Regions from separate parts of the Rossellomorea sp. LjRoot5 genome, predicted to be linked through region 2. Evidence: riboswitches for the same ligand, from Rfam matches in the RefSeq annotation. Region 2 holds a riboswitch; each other region holds the start of a gene.

Region 1 (4,716 bases), 910 kb from region 2:
GACCTAGTTCATCGAGTTTCTCTTTTGTGATTTGTTCGGCTTTCTTAATGTCCTCTTTGGATTTGGCGAAAAGGAGGAAGTCATCGGCATACCGTACAAATCGAATGCCGTGTAAATCAAGTGTCCAATCCAGTTCGTTCAGATAGATATTCGCTAAAAGTGGAGAAATCACTCCACCTTGAGGAGTACCTGAATCTGAGCGATGGTAGGTCCCTTCTTCCATGTATCCAGCTTTTAGCCATTTCCAAATCATGTCTAGGACTGTACCGTCCGCTACATATTTGTTTAGGACCTTCATCAGTTTCTTGTGCGGGATATTGTCAAAGAAGCCTTTGATATCGCAATCATAAATGTGATTGTATCCTTGTTCAATATTCCACATTATAATTTGTACAACTCGTTTGGCTCCGCGATTTTGACGATACCCACATGACCAATTATGAAAGATATGGTCATCGAATTTTGGTTCTAATACGTTTCGCAGAGATTGTTGAACAATCCGATCTTCGACCGTAGGAATACCGAGAGGTCTCTGTTTTCCATTCTTCTTGCGTATATAGGAGCGTCTGACAGGAGTAGGCTCATATTCTTTCGCTCTCAGTTTGCCGAGTAGATTATCTAGATTTTCATCCAGGTTCTCCTCATACTTTTCAAGAGTTACTTCGTCGATTCCACCTGAACCTTTGTTGGCTTTTACTTTCTCCCACGCACTTTTCAATTTACGGTCAAACAGTAGTTGTCCGTATACACTATGCCATTTAAGCTTTAATTCTTGATTCACTACGTATTCCACACCTTTCATTGTGTACATTCAGTTCGTTTATACCGAAGTATCGTGGTCTGTTGTCATTACACACCTTTACTTGTGTAGAGTCACAAGGTCGTTCCCCTTCCGTTCACCAGATGTTTTGTCATCTGGCTACTTCCGTACTATGAGAACGTCTGACTTCTCTATCCACATTATCCATTTCGGAATTCCTTATAGGACAATGCCCTGACGGTAAGATAGAGATCTCACGGGGTCATCGCACTTTCCTTCTGTACATACCCAGCACCATCACTTGATAAGTTGAGCTCATTCGGCTGATTCTTTGAATGAACACCTTTAAGACTTCCCATTATTTTCGCATGGTCGCCAACTTACCCAGCCGCCGTGCTTCACACTTTTTGCATTTGGGTCTGCACATCCGACTACGGGTCTCTCGATTATCCGCATCTCCTCCGAACACAATCTCACAATTATGCCCTAGATTAGTCTTCGTTAGTTGTATCAGCACTCTAACGGAAGGACTTTCACCTTCGAGACGATGAATCTTCCGGGATTCGGGAGCCGTTTATACTACGTATCGTACTCCAACCCTTAACAATTCATCTTGAGTGTGGAACACTCAAGGTGCGACTGCCCGTCGCACGAAAAAACCGACCCTATTAAAGGATCGGTCGATAAGATTTTACGATGCCTTTCGGCTGATTTCCTGTTGATGCGACTGCACTTTGATCAATCTTGGTGCCATATTTGCTATGAACACCAACACTATGGAGCATAAAAATGCCGAACCCAACATGGTGATTCCGTTCATGACGAAAGAGAATAGCAACGGGGACATATCGTCCGGTGCATACTCGGCAAAGAACACGAACCCGGCGATAAAATGCCAGAAATAACGGGCAAGGCTTCCTGCAAATGTTGCGATCACTACCCATAAGATCGCTTTGGATCGTCGGCTGCTTCCCAGTGCGTCCTGTATCCTCCCCGCAAAAAGCCCGGCAAAGCCGATAAAAGCAAAGGCGATGAAGTACTCAATCACCATTTGAACCGGGGTCGCAATCCACGCATCCCCGAGGGCAATCTGAAGGATCCCCCATAAAAAGCCTCCTATCAATCCTGCTCTCCATCCTCTTCGATAGGATAATAGAAAGATTGGAACCATAGCAATTGAAATCGAGATACTCGGTGATAGCTTAATAGAAGGCAGCATATCGAGAATGACTGCAAAAGCCGCCATCAACGAAGCTTCAAGCAATACGACAAGTCGAGTGTTTTTCATAACAAAAATCCTCCTTATGTAATAAAACGAAACCATAAGGAGGGAGAATGAAATAATCGAAATAAGCACTATGATGCATATCTTCCACATCCCTACGCTAGTCCTAACTAACAGGTTCAGAGGGTCAGAACAGATTGTTCACTCTCAGCTTTCGCTCCCCTTGTGGTACCGTTTATAAAGTTGTTATGGTTTATTATACATGAAGAATGATATTTGAAAAGCATGATAAGGAACTTTTTCTTAAGGTGTCTCACTAAGAGGATCATGAAGGATGATGACGGGCATTGACTTAGGGGTGACCATAAATCCATATACCTTACCATCTTTGTCCTTATACGCTACAGAATAATCTCCGAACTGGGGTGAGAATTCGACGTTTTGGTATTCAAGGTCAAGTTCCTGATATTTCAGGCTCACATACAGGTTGGTGGCGATTCTTGCCGTCAGATGTTGTACAGTGGAAATCCGGTTGGCTACTATTATGAGGATGATTGCGAAACAGAGTAACATGACTTTCTTTGTCCTGGACAATCTGATCATTCATCAAGCCCCCTTTTATTTCTCATAACTACTATACTCTTATACTCTCTATTATATACCTATTCACTGAACCATGACAAAAGAGCTACTCTAATGAGGTATGTCAAAATACCCATTTTTAGCAGCTCTTTTAAGTTTTAAGATTAAATATGAAATTATAATCCAACCTATCATTTATGTTTGAGCTCTCATATTTTACATCCTAAACAACTGTTTAACCTATCCAAGCCAGACCAATCAACGTTTTCACTTACTAATCAAACGTTTGTTTAGTCGTCTAACATCTCTGTCAGGCGTGAAATCTGGCTGTGAAGTTCGTCGATTGGAACGAAGCGTGCTTTTCTGACCATTTCTTTGCCGTCTACAAATACGATGATGACGGGCACGGTGAAGATGGAAAACTCTCCTGCTATTTCCGGGATTTCTTCTGCATCGGCATGGATGGATCTCACAGATTTGAAATCCTTCAACATCTCTTCCACCTGTGGCAGGAGTGCGTGACAAACAGAACAATCGGGCCTTGATATGTATAGCAGTAGCAGTTTCTCAGCTTCCAGCTTTTCATGGATGGCTTTCAGTGAATGAACTTCTTCCATTTTCGGTTTCCCTTCTGAATTATTGTACCGATTGGGCAAGTGATCACCCTGTCCGGTCTTGATATACATACAACTTCCCGTTGGAGGGTCTCCTGAACGACGGTCCAGTAAATCCCCGCTTTCGTAATTCTTTTTTCATAAATATCATGATTCCCCCATGACCTACGATGAGCACATCTTTCCCTTCCTGGACGACCCTATCGACCACAGCACGGATCCTCTCTTCGATTTCCCGCTTGCTTTCAGGCTGGGACCGATGATTGAACCACCAGGCGAGCCTTATGAATGCTAAATGAAGGAACAGTGGCAGCTTCCTGTCAGACCGGAATATGGGAGATAATTTGATTTCCCTCAGTTCCTTTAGAAAGGTAATTTCTCCTTCATAAACCGTTTCAGCCGTTATTTGAGCCCTTGATAAGTCACTGGAATAGCAGCTTTTCCATTCAATATCTTTTAGATCAACTGTATTGCTTTCTACGCCTGAGATATCATATTCTTCCACCCACTTCATCAGCTCATCACTCGTTACATACGAAGCAGGATAACCCCTGGTTACTTTAAAATGCCTTATAAGACCAATCTTCATACAGATCCCCTCCCCCTTCCATTATACTAGTTTATGGAAGGGAAAAGGCATGCGCTTTGGGCGCATGCCTTCTGATTAATCATCCTAAAGAAACGTCCAGAATCATCATCACAACAAAACCGAGCATTAATCCCATTGTGGCCAAGTCCGTACTTCCTGAGGATTGCGACTCAGGAATCAGTTCTTCGACGACGACGAATATCATCGCTCCCGCCGCGAAAGCAAGGGCATAAGGCAGCAGCGGCTGCACCATCAGGACGGCAGCGGCTCCGATCACGGCTGCAATCGGCTCTACGATGGCTGATAGCTGACCGTAATGGAAGGATTTCAAACGGGACATCCCATCTCCCCTCAGCGGAATGGAAAGAGCTGCCCCTTCAGGCATATTCTGAATACCGATTCCGATGGCAAGGCCGATGGCTCCCACTAAGGTTGCGTCTCCGAGGCCAAGTGACGCAGCACCGAAGGCAACACCGATGGCAAGACCTTCCGGAATATTATGGAGGGTGATCGCCAGGAATAATAAGGTCGATTTTTTGAATTTGGTTGGAGGTCCTTCGGCTTTTTCCGATTCGTTCCCCAAGTGTAAATGCGGTACGACAAAGTCTAAAAGTCTAATAAATATGCCGCCAAGTAAAAAGCCGATGGCAGGGGCAAGCCATGGTATCTGACCGTTTTGCTCACTGAACTCTATTGAAGGCGCAAGCAGTGACCAAAACGATGCTGCTATCATGACTCCAGCGGCAAACCCGAGCATCATGTTCAACGTATGCTTTTCTATTTTCGTAAAGAAAAACACCGTGGCTGCTCCAAGGGCCGTCAGCCCCCATGTCACCAGACCGCCGAACAGCGCCTGCATCGTAGGATTAAATCCACTTAACCAGTCTATGAACATACGAACCACTCTCCTCCGATCAACATTTTGAATACTACCATCTTGCATCAA
Region 2 (4,716 bases):
GGCATCATCATAGTTGTACATGATCAGTTGGGAATATTATGCATTCATTTTCTCTAATGATTGTAATGAAGGGTTCTTTTAATAGATGATTCAAGAAAAATGGAAAACGAATGTTTATGTCTCTCCATGATTGGGGTATATCCTCAACTGGAGGGATGAACATGCTACATCAAGAAACGAAATCAGAACAGAACAAAACACCCGAATTAAAAAAAGACTTTTATATACAACAATTATTGAGGATCGGCGTCTATAAATCGTTCGGGAAGCAGCTTTATGAACTTTCAATGGATGAATTGCAGGATGTTTACCTTGAATATTATGTTGGTGGAGATATAGCTCAATAAAAAGACGACCCTTTAAAGAAAGGATCGTCTTTTTTGTGCGAGCGTTTAAGGAACATCATGTCCCATGGAAGTCTGCAGGATTTCAAACCATTGATCATGGTCCAAATGGATGGAAAGAGAGTCGATTGCATGTTGGATCCGTTCTTTCTTACCTGAACCGACGATCGGCATGATGTTGGCCGGATGGTTAAGCAGCCAGGCATATAGGACCTGGTCGATCCCCGTCGCTCCTGTTTCCTCCTGCACTTTCTTTAAGGTATGTTGAAGACGGACAGCTTTCCTATCTTCCCCTTTGAAGACCGCCCCGCCTGCCAGTGGTGACCAGGCCATGGGTGCCACACGCTTTTCCTGACAGAGGTTTAACGTGCCGTCTTCAAAGTTTTCCAGGTGGTAGGCGGATAATTCAATTTGGTTTGTAATCAATGGAAATGGTAAATAAGATTGAAGCAGATTCCACTGATGATCTTTAAAGTTGGAGACTCCAAAATGACGGACTTTCCCTTCTTCCTTTAATTGAGTGAAGGCTTCGGATACCTCGTGGCCATTCATGAAAGGATCCGGTCTGTGAATCAACAATAGATCAATGTAATCCGTCTTTAATTGTTGGAGAGAATGTTCAACCGAAGTGAGAATATGTTTTTTACTGGTGTTGTAGTGATGCGTCTTATGCTCCGGGCGATTGTCAGAAGGCAGGACAATGCCGCATTTTGTCACGATCTCCATCTTCTCCCGCAATGAAGGTTTAAGGGCAAGCGCCTCACCGAATAAGGTTTCGCACGTATAAGAACCATAAATATCGGCATGGTCAAACGTTGTGATTCCGTTTTCAATATTGTGTTGAATCAATGATAACGTATCTTCCTTGGACTGCTTCCAGTCTGAAAGTCTCCATAATCCATGAATGATCCTAGAGAATGATAAGTCTTCTGTCATTTGTATTCTTTGCATAGGTGAAACCTCTCTTCATATGGTATGTAGTTATACTTTCATAGTCATACTACATGTATATTACTATGTATTGAAAGGAAATAGAAATGATTGAACCTCTTCAGGATATCTTTAGTCATTGGGGAATGGATCCTACTTCCATGAAACCGCTACTTCTTCATCCGAATGTTACGAAAGTAAAGGCAGAAGGAAAGACCTTCTATTTGAAAAGAAGAGAGTATTTTTCCATTGAAAATCGAATGGAGGAGTTCTATCTAACCTCATATTTATTGAATCATCACCAGAACGTTGAATCTCCTATTTTAACTTCCTCACAAATTCCGTATGTAAAAGAAGGAGAACGAATCTATTCTTTATATGAAGCACTCGAAGGAACGCCATTGAAGAAATTTTCCATCGCCTCTCTCACAAATGCAGGAACATACCTTGCATCCCTGCATCTTATCCTTAAAGAATACCGGTGTCATAATGAAGTGAAGGGCTGGGAGATTGAACGGCATGTAAGAGAGTGGGTGAAGGAGCTTGGTTCTGAATCGATCGGGAGAAGGGGGCAAGGGATCCTATCGAGGATGAAGGGGTGTTGGAAACCCTATGAGTGTTTGCCCCAGCAATTCGTTCACAGCGACTACAATCCCGGGAATATTTTGATGCAGGGAGGAGAAGTGAGCGGGATCATTGATTTTGAACGGATCCGGACGGCACCCAGGATCACTGACATCGGCTACTTCCTCGCAGGGATGCTTAAAATGGTCCCAGAGGAGAAAAAAGATCATTCTATTAATTGGATCTTGGCTTTTATGAAAGGATATGAAAGCCAGGATCCTTTGACTGCAGGAGAGAAAAGGATCGTGCCTTCACTAGTCATTCTCTTTCTACTGCAATATGCCTTTTTTTACTTTCAACAAGGACATCCAGAAGCTGGTTCTTCCTGCATGGATTTCATCGAGAAACTGATTGGATCCGTTCATTTCCATGGAGTATTTCAATAAGAGAAGGAAAAGCTTGAATAACCTTTCGTTCTATGGCAAAGTAGGGAGGAAGATAACGTTTAATTTCATATTCCACGTGTAGGGGGACCGGAGTGGCCGGTTGAGATTGTATCGTGTAGATACTGACCCTTTGAACCTGAACTGGCTGATACCAGCGTAGGAAACATTCTCTTAAACGATACATAACCTGTTTAACGATGCGTCCCGCGGCTGAATCTTGGGGCGTTTTTTTGTTGTATCCCGGACTTTACGTCTCAAACTGCCATTGGTTTACATTCATTCTCAATAATAAGCGAAGAATAATGGAATGAAACGTTACACCGCAAAAGATCGAAGGAGGAATCACCATGAAAAAATGGATGTTCCTCATCTGCTCTGTACTTCTTTTATCCGCCTGTAATGGGGGAAAAGATACAGCCGATGAGAAGAAGGACAATCTTAAAAAAGTAAGTGTCGTCCTCGACTGGACACCGAATACCAACCACACCGGATTATATGTAGCGAAAGAAAAAGGCTACTTCAAGGATCAGGGATTGGACGTAGACATCATCCTGCCCGGAGAAGCAGGTGCCGATCAGCTCGTTGCATCGGGGAAAGCCGAATTCGGTGTTGGATATCAGGAGGGTGTCACTCAAGCGAGGGTTCAGGATGTACCGATCGTATCCATCGCTGCCATTATTCAGCATAATACGTCAGGGTTTGCTTCCCCGAAGAGTAAGGGTATTACAAAACCAAAGGATTTTGAAGGGAAAAGCTATGGCGGCTGGGGGTCACCCGTGGAAAAAGCCGTTATGGATTCAATCATGAAGCAAGAAAACGCGGATGTGGAAAAAGTGAAATTCATAAATATGGGAGACACCGATTTCTTTACTGCCGTTAAACGCGACGTGGATTTCGCCTGGATTTATTATGGGTGGACAGGAATCGAAGCAGAACTTCGCGGAGAAGAGTTGAACATGATGTATGTGAAGGATTATTCCGATAAACTGGATTACTACACTCCAGTCCTCACAACAAATGAAAAAATGATCGATTCAGACCCTGAAACGGTCAAGGCATTCATGGCAGCTGCTTCCAAAGGGTATCAATATACGATTGACAACCCGAAAGAGGCGGGGGAGATTCTGTTGGATGCAGCTCCAGACCTTGATAAAGAATTAGTCATGAAGAGTCAGGAGTGGCTCGCACCCAGATATAAAGATGATGCTGATCGATGGGGAGAGCAGAAACTGGAAGTCTGGGAGAACTATGCGTCATGGATGTATAAAAATGATTTATTAGATAAGAAACTCGAAAGCAAGAAAGCATTCACGAATGAATTCTTACCAAAATAAGGGGTGAACAAAATGGGGAACGCACTTGTAAGTATACAAATCATTCCGAAGACAAAGAACGGTGAAGATGTGATTCCATATGTGGATGAAGCGATCGCAATCATCGAAAAATCGGGAATACGATATGAAGTCCATCCTTTGGAAACGACGATGGAGGGGAATCTGTCACAATTATTCAAGGTGATTGAACAAATGAATGAACGAATGATTGAAATGGGAAGCAAAAACGTCATTTCCCAAATCAAAGTATTGTACCAGCCGGATGGGATCGAAATGAACGACTTAACGGAGAAATATAAAGGATGAGAACTTGGATTTCAAAAGGATGGAGACCCTTCTTGGTCCTCATCCTTTTATTCATTATCTGGGAAGTTGTTATTAACGTATTTGAGGTGCCAGCCTGGCTGATGCCGTCGCCTTCAGAGATATGGGAAGAAGGAATGGCTTCGTGGTCTGAGTTCAAGGGACATTTCTCATCAACGGCATTGCTGACAATCACAGGGTTTGCGATTGGCTGTTCAATTGGACTCGTGACAGCGGTCATACTGCATCTCCTGCCAAAGGTAAGGGAAGCGGTCTATCCACTCATGATCTTGTCCCAGAATATACCCATCATTGTCTTGGCTCCTCTCCTTGTCATTTGGTTCGGATTTGGACTCCTGCCCAAAATCATCGTCATTACCTTGATCTGTTTCTTTCCTGTTGCCGTTTCGGCGATGGATGGGTTCAGACAGACGAATGGGGAGTACATCCTTTATATGAAAATGTCAGGTGCAACAAAAGGGCAGATTTTCCGGAAAGTGGAGTGGCCACATGCACTGCCTTCCATCTTCTCCGGTTTGAAAATCTCAGCTACCTATAGTGTCATGGGTGCGGTCATTTCGGAGTGGCTTGGTGCTCAAAAAGGAATTGGCGTCTATATGACACTTGCATCCTCTTCCTTCAGGACCGACAGGGTGTTTGTCGCCATTTTCATGATCATGCTCCTCAGCCTGCTGTTCTTTGGAATCATCGTACTATTAGAAAAAATCATGGTGAAGTGGAATCGAAAGGAGGACAAATAATATGACGATGCTATCAATACAAAATATGTCCAAA
Region 3 (4,716 bases), 970 kb from region 2:
GATAATGTTGAGATTTTCGTGTGGGGATCATCAAGTTCCAGTCCCACCTCCGATAGCAGCTGTCGTATTTCTCCTTTCATTTCTTCACGGGGAGTCCGTAAATTCTCCAGCACAAAGGCCAATTCTTCATCCACGAAGGGCATACAAAATTGCGAGTCCGGATCCTGAAATACATAGCCATAAGAATCAGACACCTCCAATTTAGCAGCTCTCATGGGAACATCCACAGATCGGGGGATCACCCCTGATAAAACATGGAGAAGTGTTGTTTTACCACATCCTGATGGTCCCAATAGCAATACTTTCTCCCCTTCATTGATAGACAGACTGACATCATTAAACATCCGTTTTTCCGATCCGGGAAAAGTAAGGCGAAGGTTTTCGACATGCATAAGCATCACCCCTTTAATGGTTCAATACATCGTAATCATCCTGACTTGCACGTCTGACTAGACTTGTGACTCCGGTTTTCTCGAGGGCCCTGACCAAATAAAATGAACCTGCACCTGCGATGACAATGGACCCCAGTAATCTCGCAACGACAAATAATGACAGATTCCAGAAAACCAAATCCCCCATATACCCTTTCATGTAATCCATGAAGATGGAGCCACATGATGACCCGACCGCTGCAAAACATATAATTGAAAGATCATAGCGTTTATATTTCGCTACTAAGAAAACCAATTCTGCCATCAATCCTTGAATGACTCCGAATAAAAGGACCTCGAGTCCCCACTCAGAACCCATAAGAAACTCTCCCGAAGAAGCGGCGATTTCGGCTAAAAGAGCGACGCCAGGTTTACGGATGACCAAAAAAGCAACGGTAGCCGCCATAAACCACATTCCATAGATAAATTGATCCGCATGCAATCCGATTGGTTTTAACAAGTTATAAAATGGCCCCCAAAGCTTATAAATGACACCAAACATGATGGAAATGACCACCGTCACTAAAATGTCTGTCAGTTTTAATTTAGACATTTTGTTCACTCATTTCTTTACCGGCACCGAGTGCATGCTGAAACGGCCATTTTTCAAGGGTGTAAGCCATCTCCCAAAACTGCAATTCGTAAATGCTGCTCAATATGAAATTTTCTTTCATTCTTTCTCTATCACATTCAGTCATGGTTGCTGCCAATACATCAAGCCGATTTATTTGTTCTTCCACTAACTCTTTGAACCAGTCTCCTCCGTATGCCTTAATCCATTCCTGGTAAACGGGCTCTCCCGGCTTGCATGATTTCAAGCGTTCCCCTATCTCGTAATAGAGCCAGTAGCAGGGGAGAATCGCTGCCAGGATATCAGCTAAACCTCCATATCGCGCGGAACGATACATATGTGACGTATAAGCGTACGCTGTAGGGGCTGGTTTGAAATTCTTTCTTTCCTCTTCTGTGATGCCTAATCGTTTGGAGAAATTTTCATGGAGTGAAAGCTCTGCTTCATTGGTTCCTACAGCGTGCGCTGCCATTCGTGATGTCGTATGTATGTCCATTGCCTTTGATGCACCAAGCGCCTGCACCTTCGAGAAATGTGAAAGGTAATAGGCATCTTGCAAAAGATAATACTTGAACTTCTCGATGGGGAGTGTTCCATCCCCGATTCCTTTAACGAAAGGGTGATGAAAGCTTGCATCCCAAATGTCCTTGACTTCGTTTCGTAAAACGGTTGAAAATGACATGATTTCCTACTCCTTTTCCAGACGACCCGAAATGGGCAACAAAAAAAGCCACTTCCCGTGATGCATACAGCATACAGAAAGTGGCTTGAGATCAGAATAATAGAATTGTATTCTTTGCGACCGTCAAACACCACTTCCCTACGCTGGTCTCAACCAGATCAGGTTCAAAGGGTCTTAAAGTCACACTTTAATCTCAGCCTTTTAGAAGGCACCCCTAGTGGATCGTCTTATGAAATTTTGTTTTCGATGTTATCGTATCATGATTCAATGAGTTGTCAACACAATTTAAACAAATAACGATTCTTTAACGGTTTCAGATTTGCTGTCGGATTCAATGACAGCAAAAGGTGCAGCATTATAAATCTCACAAAAAAATTTTTCGAAAAAAGATCTTCAATCTATTTTCTCCTTGTTATTAGAGACGAATAAATATTCAACTTAATGAAAAACTATAAAAAGGACGGAGCTGCAAGAAGGTCCGTCCCTCGTTTTATTTAAACCATCCCTTTTCTTTCGATTGGGTGATGGCTTCGATTCGGTTTTTCACTTCCAGCTTGTCGAGGATCGTGGAAATATAGTTCCGGACCGTTCCCGTTTTGAGCTTTAGTTCATCGGCGATTTCTTTTGTGTTTTTCCCGTCGGCAACCAGCTCCAACACTTCTTTTTCCCGGTCTGTTAGGGGATTCTCTTCACTGTATACGTCATCCATCAGCTCAGGGGCGTATATACGCTTACCATCCATCACAAGCCGGATAGAGTTCGCCAGTTCTTCACTGGGACTGTCCTTCAACAAATATCCCTTCACTCCACCCTTTAATGCACGCTGAAAATAGCCTGATCTGGCAAAGGTTGTAAGGATGATCATCTTACAATCTTGCCCCTTTAATTCCTCTGCCGCTTCTAGTCCGGTCTTTTCTGGCATTTCTATATCCATGATACAAATATCCGGCTTCAGTTCATGAACGAGGGAAATGGCTTCTTCTCCATTGCCTGCTTTTCCAACCACTTCCATATCATCTTCCAGGCTCAATAGGGATCCCAATGCGCCCAACAACATCCGTTGATCTTCCGCAATCACAATTCGAATCATTCCATTCCCTCCCTGTCTGTCTGCTTGATTACTTTCGGTACCCGCATGATCAAGGTGGTGCCATCCACCCAAACAATATCAAGGCTTCCGTTGACAAATTCCAATCGCTCTCTCATCCCGATCAGGCCACTGCCTTTGGATTGTGTGTAATCACTTCCGATTCCCACACCATTATCTTTCACAACAATGGTCATTTCTTTTTCCGATTCTTCAATACTCAGTTCACAGGTAGAAGCCTTGCTATGTTTCACCACATTGGTCACAGCCTCTTTCAAGCACATGCTCAAGATGTTTTCCAAAAAGAGTGAAGTTTGAGGGATAGCGGTGTCATCAGTCATACGGAATTCGATTTCTGCGGCTTTTAAGAGTTGTTTGACCCTGACGATTTCGTCTTTCAAACGAATTCCCCTCATCTGGGAGACCATCGTCCTGACCTCACTTAATGCGGTTCTTGCCGTTTGTTGAACATCCTGTAATTCACTTCGGGCCTGCTCCGGGTCCTTGTATATCAATTTTCTCGCAAGGTCGCTTTTCAGTCCGATCAATGAAAGCTTTTGACCCAGTGTGTCGTGGAGATCCCTGGCAATCCTCTGACGTTCTTCCTGTTTGACGAGGTCCGATATTCGCTTATTGGCATCTTCCAACTGATCTTCCAAATGAACCTGTTTATTCCGATTATAAATATTGAACGGAAGCAGGATGACGCTGATCCAGATGATCAGAATGAAAGGAAACTGGGATAGAAATAATTCATCCTGCAGCACGAAGTTATAATTGATCGATGCCGTCGTCAGTACAAGATGAATGATGTAAAGGGTCAGAAACGCAACCCGGTTTTTTATATTCCCGTTATAGTAAGCGATGTAAAAGGCGAAATAGATAAAATTAAACTGGATGGTCATGGTGATGGAAATCGCAATCAATATCGATGTCCATAAATAAACCGGCCAATCCTTTGAGATGAAAGCAAAACGTAAAGAAATGAAAAATGTAATGGTCAGGAAAATCCCTACCGCAATTTCGATCGTAGAAGATGATTGAAAGATAAAGTAAAATGGCAGGATGCTGATGATGCTCCATATGTATGGAGAAATACCTGAACCTCTTTGGTTGTTGATGAATTTTTTCGGCATTTGCACGCTGAATACCTCTTTTGCTTTCAATGTTTTGAATATGTCTCCTATATTATGACATACATGGACCTGATTTTCACATATTGCCTATGAGAATTTATTTATCTCCAGAGGTGTTATTATCCGGTGAGGAATACTAATATTTCCGGTTTTGAATTCTTTTTTGCTTCTCCATGACCTCATAGGATTTGTGGATGATGTCAGTTAAGACGTCACCCTTATAGACCCTTCCGATTTTCGTGTTCTGCTGATAGTATTCTACAATTTCATCCAATTTCTCTGACGTTTCTTTATCAACTCTTACATTAAGTTGCATTCTTCCTTGATCTGACAAGGTTCGCCCTCCTATTATATCACTCTGATATCAATTGCTAGCACTTTGTTATCACTAGTATATCACTTGCTATAAGAGTTATATACAGTTCAAATATCATATTTACCCACACAAATTAGGAAACATTGATGTTTTAGATGAAGCGTATTGTGGTGACAGTAATAAGCACCAAATAAAAAACATCATCCCGATTCATTAACCATTGAAAAGGATGATGTTTTGCATCAATTTATCCGATATGTTCCTGGCAGTATGTCAGGATGAGGTTTTCTTCCTCTTCTTCTAATTCAAAGTCGAGAAATGACTCGGTATTTTTTTCAATGATTGTGGATTGGACGATCCTTGCTCCATTTTCGTCCCGGACAAAAATGGCTTTTATGTAAATACCCTGTTCCGAATACAGTTCATCGTCTTCGGGTACGTCAACATCAAGTAACACTTCATACCGATCCCCACTTAAAATACCTGTTGGGTC

Evidence for each region. Region 2 has a riboswitch for thiamine pyrophosphate ahead of ACSQ2E_RS16155 (ABC transporter substrate-binding protein). Riboswitches for the same ligand answer to the same signal wherever they lie in the genome.
Region 1: it holds a riboswitch for thiamine pyrophosphate, as region 2 does, so the genes downstream of both, thiT (energy-coupled thiamine transporter ThiT) here and ACSQ2E_RS16155 (ABC transporter substrate-binding protein) in region 2, are expected to answer to the same signal.
Region 3: it holds a riboswitch for thiamine pyrophosphate, as region 2 does, so the genes downstream of both, tenA (thiaminase II) here and ACSQ2E_RS16155 (ABC transporter substrate-binding protein) in region 2, are expected to answer to the same signal.

The regions. Positions count from the first base shown of each region.
Region 1 covers NZ_CAXUQN020000001.1:4,074,841-4,079,556, forward strand. Annotated here, with positions in the region: gene ltrA (group II intron reverse transcriptase/maturase) at 1-781, opposite strand, end outside; gene thiT (energy-coupled thiamine transporter ThiT) at 1,452-2,048, opposite strand; TPP riboswitch at 2,121-2,219, opposite strand; gene ACSQ2E_RS20820 (hypothetical protein) at 2,289-2,588, opposite strand; gene ACSQ2E_RS20825 (thioredoxin family protein) at 2,858-3,223, opposite strand; gene ACSQ2E_RS20830 (histidine phosphatase family protein) at 3,228-3,770, opposite strand; gene ACSQ2E_RS20835 (ZIP family metal transporter) at 3,850-4,665, opposite strand.
Region 2 covers NZ_CAXUQN020000001.1:3,167,443-3,172,158, reverse strand. Annotated here, with positions in the region: gene ACSQ2E_RS16175 (cation diffusion facilitator family transporter) at 1-23, shown strand, start outside; gene ACSQ2E_RS16170 (Fur-regulated basic protein FbpA) at 162-347, shown strand; gene ACSQ2E_RS16165 (aldo/keto reductase) at 393-1,295, opposite strand; gene ACSQ2E_RS16160 (phosphotransferase enzyme family protein) at 1,382-2,284, shown strand; TPP riboswitch at 2,355-2,464, shown strand; gene ACSQ2E_RS16155 (ABC transporter substrate-binding protein) at 2,632-3,618, shown strand; gene ACSQ2E_RS16150 (thiamine-binding protein) at 3,631-3,924, shown strand; gene ACSQ2E_RS16145 (ABC transporter permease) at 3,921-4,682, shown strand; gene ACSQ2E_RS16140 (ABC transporter ATP-binding protein) at 4,684-4,716, shown strand, end outside.
Region 3 covers NZ_CAXUQN020000001.1:2,195,126-2,199,841, reverse strand. Annotated here, with positions in the region: gene ACSQ2E_RS11320 (ABC transporter ATP-binding protein) at 1-392, opposite strand, end outside; gene ACSQ2E_RS11315 (ECF transporter S component) at 406-984, opposite strand; gene tenA (thiaminase II) at 977-1,684, opposite strand; TPP riboswitch at 1,803-1,910, opposite strand; gene ACSQ2E_RS11305 (response regulator) at 2,175-2,774, opposite strand; gene ACSQ2E_RS11300 (histidine kinase) at 2,771-3,907, opposite strand; gene ACSQ2E_RS11295 (hypothetical protein) at 4,044-4,241, opposite strand; gene ACSQ2E_RS11290 (DUF6509 family protein) at 4,471-4,716, opposite strand, start outside.